2 regions of the Streptomyces sp. RKND-216 genome follow, and region 1 is predicted to be linked to the other one. Evidence: riboswitches for the same ligand, from Rfam matches in the RefSeq annotation. Region 1 holds a riboswitch; the other holds the start of a gene.
What was found. A riboswitch is a leader RNA that binds a small molecule or an ion and turns the genes downstream of it on or off. The one in region 1 is predicted to bind glycine.
Positions count from the first base shown of each region.

Region 2: another riboswitch for glycine. It lies ahead of gcvP (aminomethyl-transferring glycine dehydrogenase); the one in region 1 lies ahead of gcvT (glycine cleavage system aminomethyltransferase GcvT).

Region 1 covers NZ_SSBQ01000002.1:1,438,478-1,445,628, reverse strand. Annotated here, with positions in the region: gene E4198_RS06135 (PhlD) at 1-826, shown strand, start outside; gene E4198_RS25675 (hypothetical protein) at 905-1,036, opposite strand; gene E4198_RS06130 (L-serine ammonia-lyase) at 1,128-2,510, opposite strand; gene glyA (serine hydroxymethyltransferase) at 2,585-3,859, opposite strand; gene gcvH (glycine cleavage system protein GcvH) at 3,921-4,301, opposite strand; gene gcvT (glycine cleavage system aminomethyltransferase GcvT) at 4,389-5,531, opposite strand; glycine riboswitch at 5,676-5,787, opposite strand; gene E4198_RS06110 (AAA family ATPase) at 6,172-6,759, shown strand; gene E4198_RS06105 (hypothetical protein) at 6,893-7,151, opposite strand, start outside.
Region 2 covers NZ_SSBQ01000002.1:83,481-90,631, reverse strand. Annotated here, with positions in the region: gene E4198_RS00655 (MerR family transcriptional regulator) at 1-292, shown strand, start outside; gene E4198_RS00650 (DNA polymerase IV) at 410-1,906, shown strand; gene E4198_RS00645 (PRC-barrel domain-containing protein) at 1,819-2,199, opposite strand; glycine riboswitch at 2,330-2,427, shown strand; gene gcvP (aminomethyl-transferring glycine dehydrogenase) at 2,618-5,503, shown strand; gene E4198_RS00635 (DUF5999 family protein) at 5,585-5,791, opposite strand; gene E4198_RS00630 (hypothetical protein) at 5,973-6,572, opposite strand; gene E4198_RS00625 (glutamate--cysteine ligase) at 7,073-7,151, shown strand, end outside.

The DNA.
Region 1 (7,151 bases):
CTACGAGGACGCCCGGGACCACGCCGTCCTGGCCGTCTCCCGCCTGCTGGACGGCACCGGCACCGACCCCTCCCGCGTGGACGCCGTCGTCACCAGCCACACCACCTCCTGGACCTCCCCCGGCCTCGACGTGGCGCTCTGCAACGCGTTCGGACTCCGCCCCGACGCGGCCCGCGTCCCCATGGGCAGCCTGGGCTGCGTCGGCGGCGCGCACGCCCTCGCCCGCGCCGCGGACCTCCTGCGCACCGGGCGCGCCGAAACGGTCCTGGTGGTCGTCGCCGAGACGCTGAGCACCGTCTACCAGCACGCCGACACCACGCTCGAAGCCATGATCTACAAGGCGCTCTTCGGCGACTCCGCCGCCGCCACTCTCGTCACCCGCGCACCGGCCGGCCCGGGCTTCGCCGTCACCGACCACACCGAGATCCTGCTGCCCCACAGCACCGACCGCTACCGCGGCCGACTCGACGCCGGCGGCCTCCACTTCGACTCCACCGGCGCCGCGCTCACCGCCACCGGCGACGTCCTGCCACACCTGCGGCCCTGGCTCGACACCCACCCCGCCCCCGAGTGGGCCGTCGTCCACCCCGGCGGGCCGCGCATCCTCACCGACACGGCCGCAGCCCTCGGCCTCGACGCCGAACGCGACCTCCGCCGCTCCTGGCACAGCCTCCGTGAACGCGGCAACCTCGGCGGCGCCGCCGTCCTCGACGTCCTCGCCCGCCACCACGACGACCCGCCCCCACCCGGCGCCCCCGGCCTCCTCCTCGCCTACGGCCCCGGCTTCACCGCCACCGCCCTCACCGGCCACTGGCACACGCCCTGACGCCGCCTCAGCGCTCGAACCGGCTCGGAAAGGGGGAGTAAGCCCCCAGAAGCCCCCGATCCTCGCAGCAACGGCTTCCTACCGCTCCGGAGGCGTGTGCATGTCGTTCAGGCAGCGCGGTGTCTGTCCGTCCGTCGTGATGTAGACGTTGCGCACGAAGGGCGGGTACTTCTCCCGCTTGGCGCGGAGCTCCGGACCGGCTCCGTCCACGGAAGGCGGAGAATGCCGTGGACGGTCGGACTGCGGCCCTGGAGGAACCGCAGCCCGGCGAGAGCGTCTGCGGGCCCCACGACCCAATCGGTCAGCACTCGATGACGTTCACCGCGAGGCCGCCGCGGGCGGTCTCCTTGTACTTGACCTTCATGTCTGCGCCGGTGTCCTTCATCGTCTTGATGGCCTTGTCCAGCGAGACGTGGTGGCGGCCGTCGCCCCGCAGGGACATGCGCGCGGCGGTGACGGCCTTGACCGACGCCATGCCGTTGCGCTCGATGCAGGGGATCTGGACGAGGCCGCCGACAGGGTCGCAGGTGAGGCCGAGGTTGTGTTCGATGCCGATCTCGGCGGCGTTCTCGACCTGTTCGGGGGAGCCGCCGAGGATTTCGGCGAGGCCGCCGGCGGCCATGGAGCAGGCCGAGCCCACCTCGCCCTGGCAGCCAACCTCGGCGCCGGAGATGGAGGCGTTCTCCTTGAAGAGCATGCCGATGGCGCCGGCCGCCAGCAGGAAGCGCACAACCGTTTCGTCATCGGTGCCCGGGACGAATTTCATCGCGTAGTGCAGGACGGCCGGGATGATGCCGGCCGCGCCGTTCGTCGGGGCGGTGACGACGCGGCCGCCCGCGGCGTTCTCCTCGTTGACAGCCATGGCGTAGAGGGTGACCCATTCCATGGCGTGCGCCTCGGCGTTGCGCTCGGCGCGCAGCTGGCGCGCGGAGGTGGCGGCACGGCGGCGGACCTTGAGTCCGCCGGGGAGGATGCCCTCCTGCGCGAGCCCGCGCGCGACACACGCCTGCATCACGCGCCAGATCTCCAGCAGCCCTTCGCGGATCTCGGCCTCGGTGCGCCAGGCCTTCTCGTTCTCCAGCATCAGAGCGGAGATGGACAGCCCGGTCTCCTGCGTCAGGCGGAGCAGTTCGTCGCCGGTGCGAAACGGGTACCGCAGCTCGGTGTCGTCCAGCTTGATGCGGTCCTCGCCGACGGCGTCCTCGTCGACGACGAAGCCGCCGCCGACCGAGTAGTAGGTCTTCTCCAGCAGCGGGGCGCCGTCCTCGTCGTAGGCGCACAGCGTCATGCCGTTGGCGTGGTACGGGAGGGAGCGGCGGCGGTGGAGGATCAGTTCCTTCGACTCGTCGAACGCGATCTCGTGCGCGTCGCCTATCTCGGCGGCGAGGAGGCGGAGCCGGCCGTCGTGGCGGATGCGCTGCACCCAGGCGTCGGCCTGCTCGACGTCCACGGTGGCGGGGGAGTGGCCCTCCAGGCCGAGGAGTACGGCCTTGGGGGTGCCGTGGCCGTGGCCGGTCGCGCCGAGCGAGCCGAAGAGTTCCGCTCGCACGGAGGTGGTCTGTGCGAGGGCGCCCTCGTTCTTGAGGCGGCGGACGAACATGCGGGCCGCGCGCATCGGTCCGACCGTGTGCGAGCTGGAGGGGCCGATGCCGATGGAGAAGAGGTCGAAGACGGAGATGGCCATGGTGGGCGGACTCCCTTGTCCGTTGGGGGCGGACGGGCCCGCGCCGGGGTCGCCGGCGCGGGCCCGTCGTGGTGCTACTTGTTCAGACCCGGGTAGAGCGGGTGCTTTGCGGCCAGCGCGCTGACGCGGGCCTTCAGCGCCTGGGCCTTGCCGTCGTCGAAGCCGGGCTTGAGCGCCTCGGCGATGACGTCGGCGACCTCGCGGAAGTCGTCCGCCTGGAAGCCGCGGGTGGCCAGCGCCGGGGTGCCGATGCGCAGGCCGGAGGTGACCATCGGCGGGCGCGGGTCGTTCGGCACCGCGTTGCGGTTGACGGTGATGCCGACCTCGTGGAGGCGGTCCTCGGCCTGCTGGCCGTCCAGGTCGCTGTGCCGCAGGTCGACGAGGACCAGGTGCACGTCGGTGCCGCCGGAGAGCACGGACACGCCGGCGTCGACGGCGTCCTGCTGGAGCAGGCGCTCGGCGAGGATGCGGGCGCCGTCCAGGGTGCGCTGCTGGCGCTCCTTGAACTCCTCGCTCGCCGCGATCTTGAACGACACGGCCTTGGCCGCGATCACGTGCTCCAGCGGGCCGCCCTGCTGACCGGGGAACACTGCCGAGTTGATCTTCTTGGCGAAGTCCTTCTTGGAGAGGATCACGCCGCCGCGCGGGCCGCCGAGCGTCTTGTGCGTGGTGGTGGTGACCACGTCGGCGTACGGCACGGGCGACGGGTGGAGCCCGGCGGCGACCAGGCCGGCGAAGTGCGCCATGTCGACCATCAGCAGCGCGCCGACCTCGTCGGCGATGCGGCGGAACGCGGCGAAGTCGAGCTGCCTCGGGTAAGCGGACCAGCCGGCGACGATCATCTGCGGCCGGTGCTCCTTGGCGAGCTGCTCGACCTCGTCCATGTCGACCTGGCTGGTCTTCTCGTCGACGTGGTAGGCGACCACGTTGTAGAGCTTGCCGGAAAAGTTGATCTTCATGCCGTGGGTCAGGTGACCGCCGTGGGCCAGGTCCAGACCCATGATGGTGTCGCCCGGCTTGAGCAGCGCGAACATCGCCGCGGCGTTCGCGGAGGCGCCGGAGTGCGGCTGCACGTTGGCGGCCTCGGCGCCGAAGAGTTCCTTGATCCGGTCGCGGGCGAGCCGCTCGACGACGTCGACGTGCTCGCAGCCGCCGTAGTAGCGGCGGCCCGGGTAGCCCTCGGCGTACTTGTTGGTCAGCACGGAGCCCTGCGCCTCGAGCGCGGCGACCGGAGCGAAGTTCTCCGACGCGATCATCTCGAGGGTGGACTGCTGGCGGTGGAGCTCGGCGTCGACGGCGGCGGCGACGTCCGGGTCCACCTCGTGCAGGGAGCTGTTCAGAAGAGACATCTGGAGTCCTGGGTCCTTCCGGGGAAAGGGCGGTGCTCGGCGGGCGAGCCCGGTGCGGGCCTCAGCTGCCCGAGGTGAAGGAGGCGTACTCGTCGGCGGAGAGCAGGTCCTCCGGCTCGCCGTCGAGCTTCACCTTGAACAGCCAGCCGCCCTCGAAGGGAGCGGAGTTCACCAGCGACGGGTCGTCCACGACGTCCTGGTTGATCTCGGTGATCTCGCCGGTCACGGGGGCGTACAGGTCGCTGACCGACTTCGTCGACTCCAGCTCGCCGCAGGTCTCGCCCGCGGACACCGTGTCGCCGACCTCGGGGAGCTGCACGTACACGACGTCGCCGAGCGCGTCGGCGGCGTGCGAGGTGATGCCGACCGTCGAGACGCCGTCCTCGGCGTCCGACAGCCACTCGTGCTCCTTGCTGTAACGCAGCTGCTGGGGGTTGCTCATGGTGCGATTCTCCTGGAAGGACGCTGTGTGCGGGGGGAGGGTGCGGATGCTGAGACGGGGGCGGGGCCGCGCGCTGCGGCCCGGCGCTCACTTCTCGCGCTTGTAGAACGGCAGCGCGACGACGTCGTACGGCTCGTGGCTGCCGCGGATGTCCACCGCGACGCCCTCGGTGCCGGGCTCGGCGTGCGCCGCGTCCACGTAGGCGATCGCGACGGGCTTGCCCAGCGTGGGGGAGGGCGCCCCGGAGGTGACCTCGCCGATCACCGTACCGTCGGCGGCGGAGACCACCGCGTACCCGGCGCGCGGCACCCGGCGGCCGGTCGCGACCAGGCCGACGAGCTTGCGCGGCGGCGCGGTCTCGGCCTGCTTCGCGGCGGCCTCCAGCGGCTCGCGGCCCACGAAGCGGCCCTCGTTGGTCGTCTTCTCGAACTTCACGATCCGGCCCATGCCGGCGTCGAACGGGGTGGTGGAGGTCGTTAGCTCGTTGCCGTAGAGCGGCATGCCGGCCTCCAGGCGGAGGGTGTCGCGGCAGCTCAGCCCGCACGGCACCAGCCCGGCGTCCTGGCCCGCGGCCGTCAGCGCCTGCCACACGGTCACGGCGTCGGAGGTGGAGACGAACAGCTCGAAGCCGTCCTCGCCGGTGTAGCCGGTGCGTGCGATAAGCGCCTGCACCCCGGCCACGGTGCCGGGCAGCCCGGCGTAGTACTTCAGGCCGTCCAGGTCGGCGTCGGTGACCCGGCCGAGGATGCCCGCGGACTCGGGGCCCTGCACGGCGATCAGCGCGTACGCGTCCCGGTCGTCGCGCACGGCCGCGTCGAAACCGGCCTGGCGGGCGACGAGCGCGTCCAGCACGGTCTGCGCGTTCGAGGCGTTGGCGACGACCATGAACTCCGCCTCGCCGGTGCGGTAGACGATCAGGTCGTCGAGGATGCCGCCGTTCTCGTCGCAGATGTGGGTGTAGCGGGCCCGGCCGGCCTTGAGCTTCGACAGGTACCCGACCAGCGCGTAGTCCAGCAGCTCACCGGCCTGCGGTCCGGTGACGGTGATCTCGCCCATGTGGGAGAGGTCGAACAGGCCGGCGCGGGTGCGCACCGCCTGGTGCTCGTCACGCTCGCTGCCGTAGCGCAGCGGCATGTCCCAGCCTGCGAAGTCGGTCATGGTCGCACCGAGCTCGCGGTGCACGGCGTCGAGCGCGGTCGTGCGCGGCGGGGTACCGGATGTCGTGCTCATGTGGGGCTCCCAAGGCTGGTGACACGGATGTCCTCCCCATCTGTCATCGGAACCTGAGAGGTTCGCCACGAGCCCGGCAGGGCGGCGGCTTGCACCTTGGGTGGGGCTGCGGCGGCACGCCGCGGCCCGCTTTTCAGATCTGCCTCGTCCTGCGCGGTATCGGGGCCTGAGAGATTCAAGGGAGGATCTTGCTCCTTCGGCGTCCCGACCCGTGTGCCCAGCGGACCACGGGCGGGAACTCTCCCGCGCGGATTCAAGCGGCCGGTATGGAGTTCGGGGGCCATCATTGCACGCCCCCGCCCACGGTGACCCCTGCGGGCGCGGACCGATCCCTCCGCGCCCGCCCGGCGCCTCGCCGCGACCGCGAGCGGTGGCCGCGCCGCCATGCCCCGCCACGGGACGGCGGGCCGTGGGGGCGTGCGCGGGGGCCCCTGCGGAAGCGATCCGCGAGCCGGTCCGCGTCCCGCACCTCGGGCATGCCCGGGCATCTCCTTGCCGCTCATTACCTATTCTTGACACTCTCTGGGGGTATGCCGCCTAGGAGCGCCGCGCGTCAGCGGCACGGGGAAGGGGAGGGCCGCGGGTGGAGAGTCTGCGCAGCGCATCTGCGTCGGCGGTGGGGGCGGGGGTCCCGGAGCCGGTGGTGTCCGCGGTCGCCGGCCGCGACCTCCGCGGGACGGCCGCGGCCGGCACGCTCCGCTTCCCGGCGGGCGACCTGGTCGTCGTCTCCGGGCTGCCCGGCAGCGGGAAGTCCACGCTGATCGCCCGCACCGTCGTCGGCACCGGGGCGGTGGCGCGCATCGACTCGCAGGACACCCGGGAGCGCTGGCAGCGGCGGCTGCCGCGGCGGCTGCCGTACGGGCTCTACCGACCCTTCGCCCGCGCCGCGCACTACGCCGGGTTGCGGCGTTCGCTGGCCTCCGGCGGCAGTGTGGTGGTGCACGACTGCGGCACGCAGAGCTGGGTGCGGCGCTGGCTGGCGGCCGACGCCCGGCGCCGTGGTCGCGGCCTGCACCTCGTGGTGCTCGACGTGCCGCCGCCCGTCGCGCTCGCCGGGCAGGCCGAGCGCGGCCGCACGGTCTCGCGCTACGCCTTCGCCCGCCACCGGCGGGCCCTGGGCCGCCTGCTCGCCGACGTGGAGGCCGGGCGCCTCCCGGAGGGCTGCGCCTCCGTGGTCCTCCTGGACCGCGACGCCGCGGCGGCCCTCCTCTCGGTCGCCTTCGAATAGCCCGGCCCCTGCCCGGAGCCCTGGGCGCCCGGCAGGGCCGGCGCCCGCGCAGCACGTGGCCCGCCGTCCCTTGAAGGGGCGGCGGGCCACGTACGAGGACACTGTGCGGCGCGTCCCGGCGGAGGAGTCGGGCTTACTCCTGGGGAAGCAGCTCCTGCTCCGCGTCGCCGGGGAGCATCTCCAGTTCGGCGTCGCCCGGGGCGAGGCGGTTCTCCGCGAGCTGCGGGCCCTCCTCCTGGGCGTCCTGCTCGTCGCGCTGGGCGTTCGGCGCGGCGTCCTGCGGCTGCGACAGACCGTTCATGTCCGGGGCGGGCAGCTCGCCGTCCGCGACGACGGCGGCCATTACGTTGACGGTGGCCTGGACGGTGGCCTCCGCCTCCTTGGCGATGCGG
Region 2 (7,151 bases), 1.4 Mb from region 1:
GAGCATCCGCGCCGCCGTGCAGCACCTGCGCTCCCACGGACGCACCGACCTCGCCCGGCTCACCCTCATGAGCGACGGTGCCACGGTCTACGAGTGCGCTTCCCCCGACGACGTCGTCGACCTGCTCCAGGCCGGTCAGGGTGTGTTCGGCATTGCCGTCGGCGTGGTGTGGCGGGACGTCCAGGGGGCCCTGTCGCAGCTGCATGCCGAACGGGTCGACACCGGCGAGACCGTCACCGCGCACCATCCGGCCGACGAACTGGCCCGGCGCCGCCGCGACCGCGCAGTCTGAAAACCTGCGACGACGCAGAGACCACCGCCCGCAGCGCTGTCCGGCCCTGCGGACGCCGCGTCCTCCCCGGTGCGCCCGTCCGGGCGGCTGTCAGCGCCGTAGGGCAGCATCGGTGGTGTGAGAGACGCAGCGACGGTCCTCCATCTCGACATGGACGCGTTCTACGCCGCCGTGGAGCAGGCGGCGAAGCCCAGTCTGCGCGGGAAGCCCGTGATCGTGGGCGGTCTCGGACCCAGGGGGGTCGTGGCCACCGCCTCCTACGAGGCGCGCCGGTTCGGCGTCCATTCGGCCATGCCCACGGCTCAGGCGCGCCGCCGCTGCCCCAATGCCGCCTACCTCACTCCGCGCTTCGGGCTCTACCGCCGGATCAGCGGACGGGTGATGGAACGGCTGTCCGTGCTCTCGCCGCTCGTCGAGCCCCTCAGCCTGGACGAGGCCTTCGTCGACCTCGAAGCGGGCGGGGCCGCAGCGGACTCGGCGGCGGCCACCACCGTCGCCCACCGCCTCCGCGCCGACATCCGGGCCGAGACCGGGCTGAGTGGTTCGGTGGGGCTGGCGGGCTCCAAGCTCCTCGCCAAGATCGCCTCCGAACGCGCCAAGCCCGACGGGCTGGTCGTGGTGGAACCCGGCACCGAACGCGCACTGCTGGCGCCGCTTACCGTGCGCACCCTGCCCGGGGTCGGGCCCGCCACCGCCGAGGTGCTGCGCCGCGCCGGCATCGCCACCGTCGGCGACACCGCGGAGGCGGGGGAGGACGAACTGCTGCGGCTGCTCGGGCGGGCCCACGGCAGCACGCTGTACGCCATGGCTCTCGGCCTGGACGACCGGCCCGTCGTCGCCGAGCGGGACGCGAAATCGGTGTCCGTCGAGGACACCTACGACGTCGACCTCACCGACCGAACGCGCGTGCAGACCGAGGTGGCGCGCCTCGCCGACCGCTGCGTGCACCGGCTGCGGGAGGCCGGCCGCTCCGGCCGCACCGTGGTTGTGAAGGTGCGCAGCTACGACTTCTCCACCCTCACCCGTTCCGAGACGCTGCGCGGACCGACCGACGACCCCGCCGTCGTCCGCGCCGCCGCGGCCAGACTGCTCGAGGGCATCGACACCACGGCCGGTGTGCGCCTCCTCGGTGTCGGGGTCAGCGGCCTCGCCGACTACACCCAGGAGGACCTGTTCGCCCAAGCCGCGGCCTCCGCCGAGGCGGAGGTCGGTGACGTGCCGGACCCGGGCCGTGCCCACGGCGCCCCGGTCCGCCCCGGCGGCGCGGCGGACGGCGGAGCGACCCAGGCGGCCGGGGAGCGGTCGCGCAGTTGGTTGCCGGGTCTCGACGTCCACCACCCGGCCTACGGCCCCGGCTGGGTGCAGGGCAGCGGCGTCGGACGGGTCACCGTCCGCTTCGAACAGCCCGGCTCGCCGCCCGGACCCGTCCGCACCTTTCCCGTCGACGACCCGGAGCTGACCGCGGCCGACCCGCCCATGCTCGTGCCCGGCCCCCCGGTCGCGGACGACTCCGCCTCCGGGGCCGGTCAGCCCTCCGAACCGGCGACCCGGCCGAAGTCCCGGTCCGGCGGCACGGCCGGCGGGCCGGGAGCGGAAGGCACGTCCAAGCCGTAGTGGTGGTAGAGCTGGAGTTCCTGCTCGGGCGACAGGTGGCGGCCCACACCGAAGTCCGGCGCGTCCTTGATCAGAGCCCGTTCGAACGGCACCCGTAGCACTTCGCCGTCCAGCAGGCTCGGCTCCAGCGGCACGAACGCGTCCCGGCTGAACAGACCCGTGCGCACCGCCGCCCACTCGGGCTCCCCGGTCGCGTCGTCCAGGTAGACCTCGTCCACGGTGCCGATCTTGAGTCCGTCACGGTCGAACGCTCTGCGGCCTATCAGGCTCCGCGGGTCGATGTCCGTCTGCACGCTGCCTCCAGCTGCTCGCACACTGCACGGGCCCCCTCCCAACGATTGGCCACTTCGCCCGCGACGGCCACTCGAGAGCCGCGCCCGTCCCCCTACGGCCCCTCGCTGGTACGCTCGGGGCGAAGGCTGTTGACCCCGTGCGGGAGAGCTCTCCGGCGGCAGCGCCGGAGGCGCCGAAGGAGCAACTCCTCCCCGGAATCTCTCAGGCTCACGTACCGTACGGACGAGGTCACTCTGGAAAGCAGGGTGGGCCACGGACCCGTGCCTGGGGCTCCCCCTCACCGACGGTGAAAACCCGGCTGCCCCCACAAGGCCCCGCCGGGTGAAGCTCTCAGGTTGTGATGACAGAGGGGGAGGCCGTCCGGGCACCGGCCGTGGTGCCCCTCGCAGGTCGCTCACGACCAGGAGGCCCCCGCAGATGACCGACAACCGCATCTCCCTCGCCGAGCTCGAGCGCGGCACGCCCTTCGAACAGCGCCATGTCGGCCCCGACCACGGCGCGCAGGCCAAGATGCTCGCGCATCTCGGATACGCCTCACTCGACGAACTCACCGCCGCCGCGGTACCCGACGCCATCAAGAGCACCGACCGGCTTCAGCTCCCCGAGGGGCGCACCGAGGCCGAGGTCCTGGCCGAGCTGCGCGACCTGGCGCGGCGCAACAGCGTGCTGTCCTCGATGATCGGGCTGGGCTACTACGGCACGTTCACCCCGCCCGTGGTGCTCCGCAACGTGATGGAGAACCCGGCCTGGTACACCGCCTACACGCCTTACCAGCCGGAGATCTCCCAGGGCCGCCTCGAGGCGCTGCTGAACTTCCAGACCGTCGTCGCCGACCTCACCGGCCTGCCCACCTCCGGTGCGTCGCTGCTGGACGAGCCCACCGCCGCCGCCGAGGCCATGGCGCTCGCACGACGCGTGGGCAAGGTCAAGAAGGGCGTCTTCCTCGTCGACGCGGACTGCCTGCCGCAGACCGTCGCCGTGCTCCGGACCCGCGCCGAACCCACCGGCGTCGAGGTCGTCGTCGCCGACCTGACGGACGGTATCCCCGCCGAGGTCGCCGAGCGGGGCGTCTTCGGCCTGCTGCTCCAGTACCCGGGTGCCTCCGGCGCTGTGCGGGACCACCGTTCCGTCATCGAGCAGGCGCACGGCCTGGGCGCGATCGTCACCGTCGCCGCCGACCTGCTCGCCCTCACTCTGCTGACCTCGCCGGGCGACCTGGGCGCGGACATCGCCGTCGGCTCCAGCCAGCGCTTCGGCGTGCCCATGGGTTTCGGCGGCCCGCACGCCGGCTACATGGCCGTCCGCGACACGTTCGCCCGCAGCCTGCCCGGCCGTCTGGTCGGCGTCTCCAAGGACGCCGACGGCACCCAGGCGTACCGCCTCGCCCTCCAGACCCGCGAACAGCACATCCGCCGCGAGAAGGCCACCAGCAACATCTGCACCGCGCAGGTGCTGCTCGCCGTCATGGCCGGCATGTACGCCGTCCATCACGGTCCCGAGGGTCTCGCCGCGATCGCCCGTCGCACCCACCGCTACGCGACCCTGCTCGCCCGGGGCCTGAGCGACGGCGGCGTCGAGGTGACGACCGGCGAGTTCTTCGACACCGTCACCGCCCGGGTGCCCGGCCGCGCCGCCGAGATCGTCGAGCGGGCCCGCGAGGCCGGGGTGAACCTCCGCCACGTCGACGCCGACCACGTCGGCATGGCGTGCGACGAGACCACCACCCGTGAGCAGCTCACCGCCGTGTGGGGCGCGTTCGGCGTGCAGGCCGACATCGAGGAACTCGACGGCGCCGTCGCGGACGCCCTGCCCCGGGACCTGCTGCGCACCGACGAGTATCTGACCCACCCGGTCTTCCACGAGCACCGCTCGGAGACGTCGCTGCTGCGCTACCTGCGCCGCCTGGCCGACCGCGACTACGCGCTGGACCGCGGCATGATCCCGCTGGGCTCGTGCACCATGAAGCTGAACGCCACCACCGAGATGGAGGCGGTCACCTGGCCCGAGTTCGGCGGACTGCACCCCTTCGCGCCCGCCGACCAGGCCGAGGGCTACCTCACCCTGATCCGCGAGCTCGAGGAGCGCCTCGCCGAAGTCACCGGCTACGACAAGGTCTCCATCCAGCCCAACGCCGGCTCCCAGGGCGAGCTCGCCGGTCTTCTCGCCGTCCGCGCCTACCATCGCGCCAACGGCGACGACCAGCGCGACATCTGCCTCATCCCGTCCTCCGCACACGGCACCAACGCCGCCAGCGCCGTGATGGCCGGCATGAAGGTCGTCATCGTCAAGACCGGCGAAGAGGGCGACATCACCATGGAGGACCTGCGCGAGAAGATCGCGCAGCACGGCGACCGGCTGGCCGTCCTCATGGTCACCTACCCGTCGACGCACGGCGTCTTCGAGGAGAACATCTCCGAGGTCTGCGCCGCCGTGCACGACGCGGGGGGCCAGGTGTACGTCGACGGCGCCAACCTCAACGCGCTCCTCGGACTCGCCCGCCCGGGCCGCTTCGGCGCCGACGTCTCGCACCTCAACCTGCACAAGACGTTCTGCATCCCGCACGGCGGCGGCGGCCCCGGCGTGGGCCCGGTCGGCGTCCGCGCCCACCTGGCCCGGTACCTGCCCAACCATCCGCTCCAGCCGCTGGCGGGACCGGAGACCGGAATCGGACCGGTCTCCGGGGCTCCGTGGGGCTCGGCGGGCATCCTGCCGATCTCGTGGGCCTACATGCGGCTGATGGGCGGCGAGGGACTGCGGCGCGCGACGCAGGTCGCCGTGCTGAGCGCCAACTACATCGCCAAGCGACTGGAGCCGCACTTCCCCGTCCTCTACACCGGCCCGCACGGCCTGGTCGCGCACGAGTGCATCATCGACGTGCGGCCGCTGACCAAGGCGACCGGCGTCAGCATCGACGACGTCGCCAAGCGGCTCATCGACTACGGCTTCCACGCCCCGACGATGTCGTTCCCGGTCGCCGGCACGCTGATGATCGAGCCCACCGAGAGCGAGGACATCGCCGAGGTCGACCGCTTCTGCGAGGCCATGATCGCCATCCGCGCCGAGATCGACAAGGTCGCCTCCGGCGAGTGGAGCGCGGAGAGCAGCCCGCTGCGCAACGCCCCGCACACGGCGGCCCAGCTCAGCGATGCCTGGGACTTCCCGTACACCCGCGCCGAGGCAGCCTTCCCGGCCGGGGTGCAGGCGGCGGACAAGTACTGGCCGCCGGTGCGCCGCATCGACGGTGCGTTCGGCGACCGCAACCTGGTGTGCTCCTGCCCGCCCGTCGAGGAGTACGACGGCTGAGGCCGTCCTCCCCCGGCACAGGACGGGCCCGGGACGGCGGTGACCGCCGTCCCGGGCCCGTCCCCGTCGCTGCGTCCCGGTTCACGCCGCCTGCGCGACGCGCAGCGCGTCCAGGGGGCGGTGCGGGGCGATGACCCGGCCGTCCGGGAGCAGTTCCCCGGTGTCCTCGAAGACGAGGACACCGTTGCAGAGCAGGCTCCAGCCCTGCTCCGGGCGGTGCGCCACGAGGTGGGCGGCCTCCCGGTCGGCTGATTCCGCGGTCGGGCACGGTGGCTGGTGCTGGCACATCGTCGGCGTCTTCCGTTGTGTGGTCTCGACGGTCCTGGTCGTCCTGCGGCTCGGTGTGGCTTCCATGGCCGTTCCCCGTTCCTCAAGGGCTGTCCCAGTGTCCACCTGCGGACGAAGGGCCCGCAGGGGTTTCGCGGCAGCACTCCTCGTAGGGAAGGACGTTTCACCCGGACGGGTGGTTTCAGGCGCCGATCAGCGGCACGGAGCGCAGGCGGTGTGTCAGCAGCGGTAGCAGGGTGTCGACCCGCTGCGGCTGGTGGGAGGCGATGCCGGGCGGCGCCGGGGCCAGCGGGATCACCAGGTCGGCGGCGTCGGGGAAGTGTGCGGCGGGGTCGGCGTCCGGGACGGAGTGCAGCCAGAGAGTCAGCATGTACAGCTCCGGTACCGACAGCAGTCGCGGCTGGTACGGCAGCGGCAGTCCTTCGGCCTGGTCGAGCGCACGCAGGGTGGCGGACACGTACGGGCCGCCGCGGAAGTGGGCGAAGGCCCAGCCGTCCGCCGTCGGCATGGTCTCCGCCGCGCTCAGCGGCGGAGGGGATGACGGCCCGGGCGCCGCAGACTTCCCGTCCGGTGCCGGCGCCGCCGGCACCGGTGCCAGCAGGAAACGCCAGCCGGTCAGGCCGGTGCGCGGCGGCCCCTGCCTGCTCACACCGGTGATCTCATGTACCGGCAGGGCGAGTTCGGGACGCAGCCGGGCCGGGCCCGGCCCGGCGCCGGAGTCGAGGGCCGACAGGACACTCTGCCGGGCGGGCGCCGGAGCAGGAGCAAAACGCAGGGGCATGATGGGTCGCCTCTCACCTCGACAGGCACACGGGAGCGGGGGCGGGGCGCGGACGGCGCTGTTCGGCCCGGGGGGCCGCAGGACCGTAGCCGGTGCAGCGGGCAGACGGTCGTTCGACGCGGGGTCTCGGCCTCGTCGGCAGAGTTTATACGACACCAGTTCCCCGGTGGTTTCGGCTAACGACGCGGCGGTGTTTCCACAAGGCGGCTTCACGCCGATTTCCGGAGGTATTTCCTCCCGCTCCGTCCACCCGTCGAAGCGCTCGCCTCGGCCTTCGGCGGAAACCGGGTCGGCCGGTTCTGCTGTGGCCCTTTCTCCCGGCCCTTGCGTGACGCCTGGGCCGTGAGCCGTATGCCCAAGGAATGTGCCAGAGGATTTCCCCGGCACGATAGCGGTTACCCGGGGGTTCGCCGAGGGATTGCGGATCATCGCCCTGGGCATCATCAGGTGACACACGTGCCCGGTCGTCGCACGGGCACCCGACCGAGAGGACCGGCGGGATGGGAGAGAAGGTCGCGGCCGACAGGTTCGCCCTGTCCGATCGGCTGCGGTACCGGCAGAAACTCCTCCAAGGGCTGG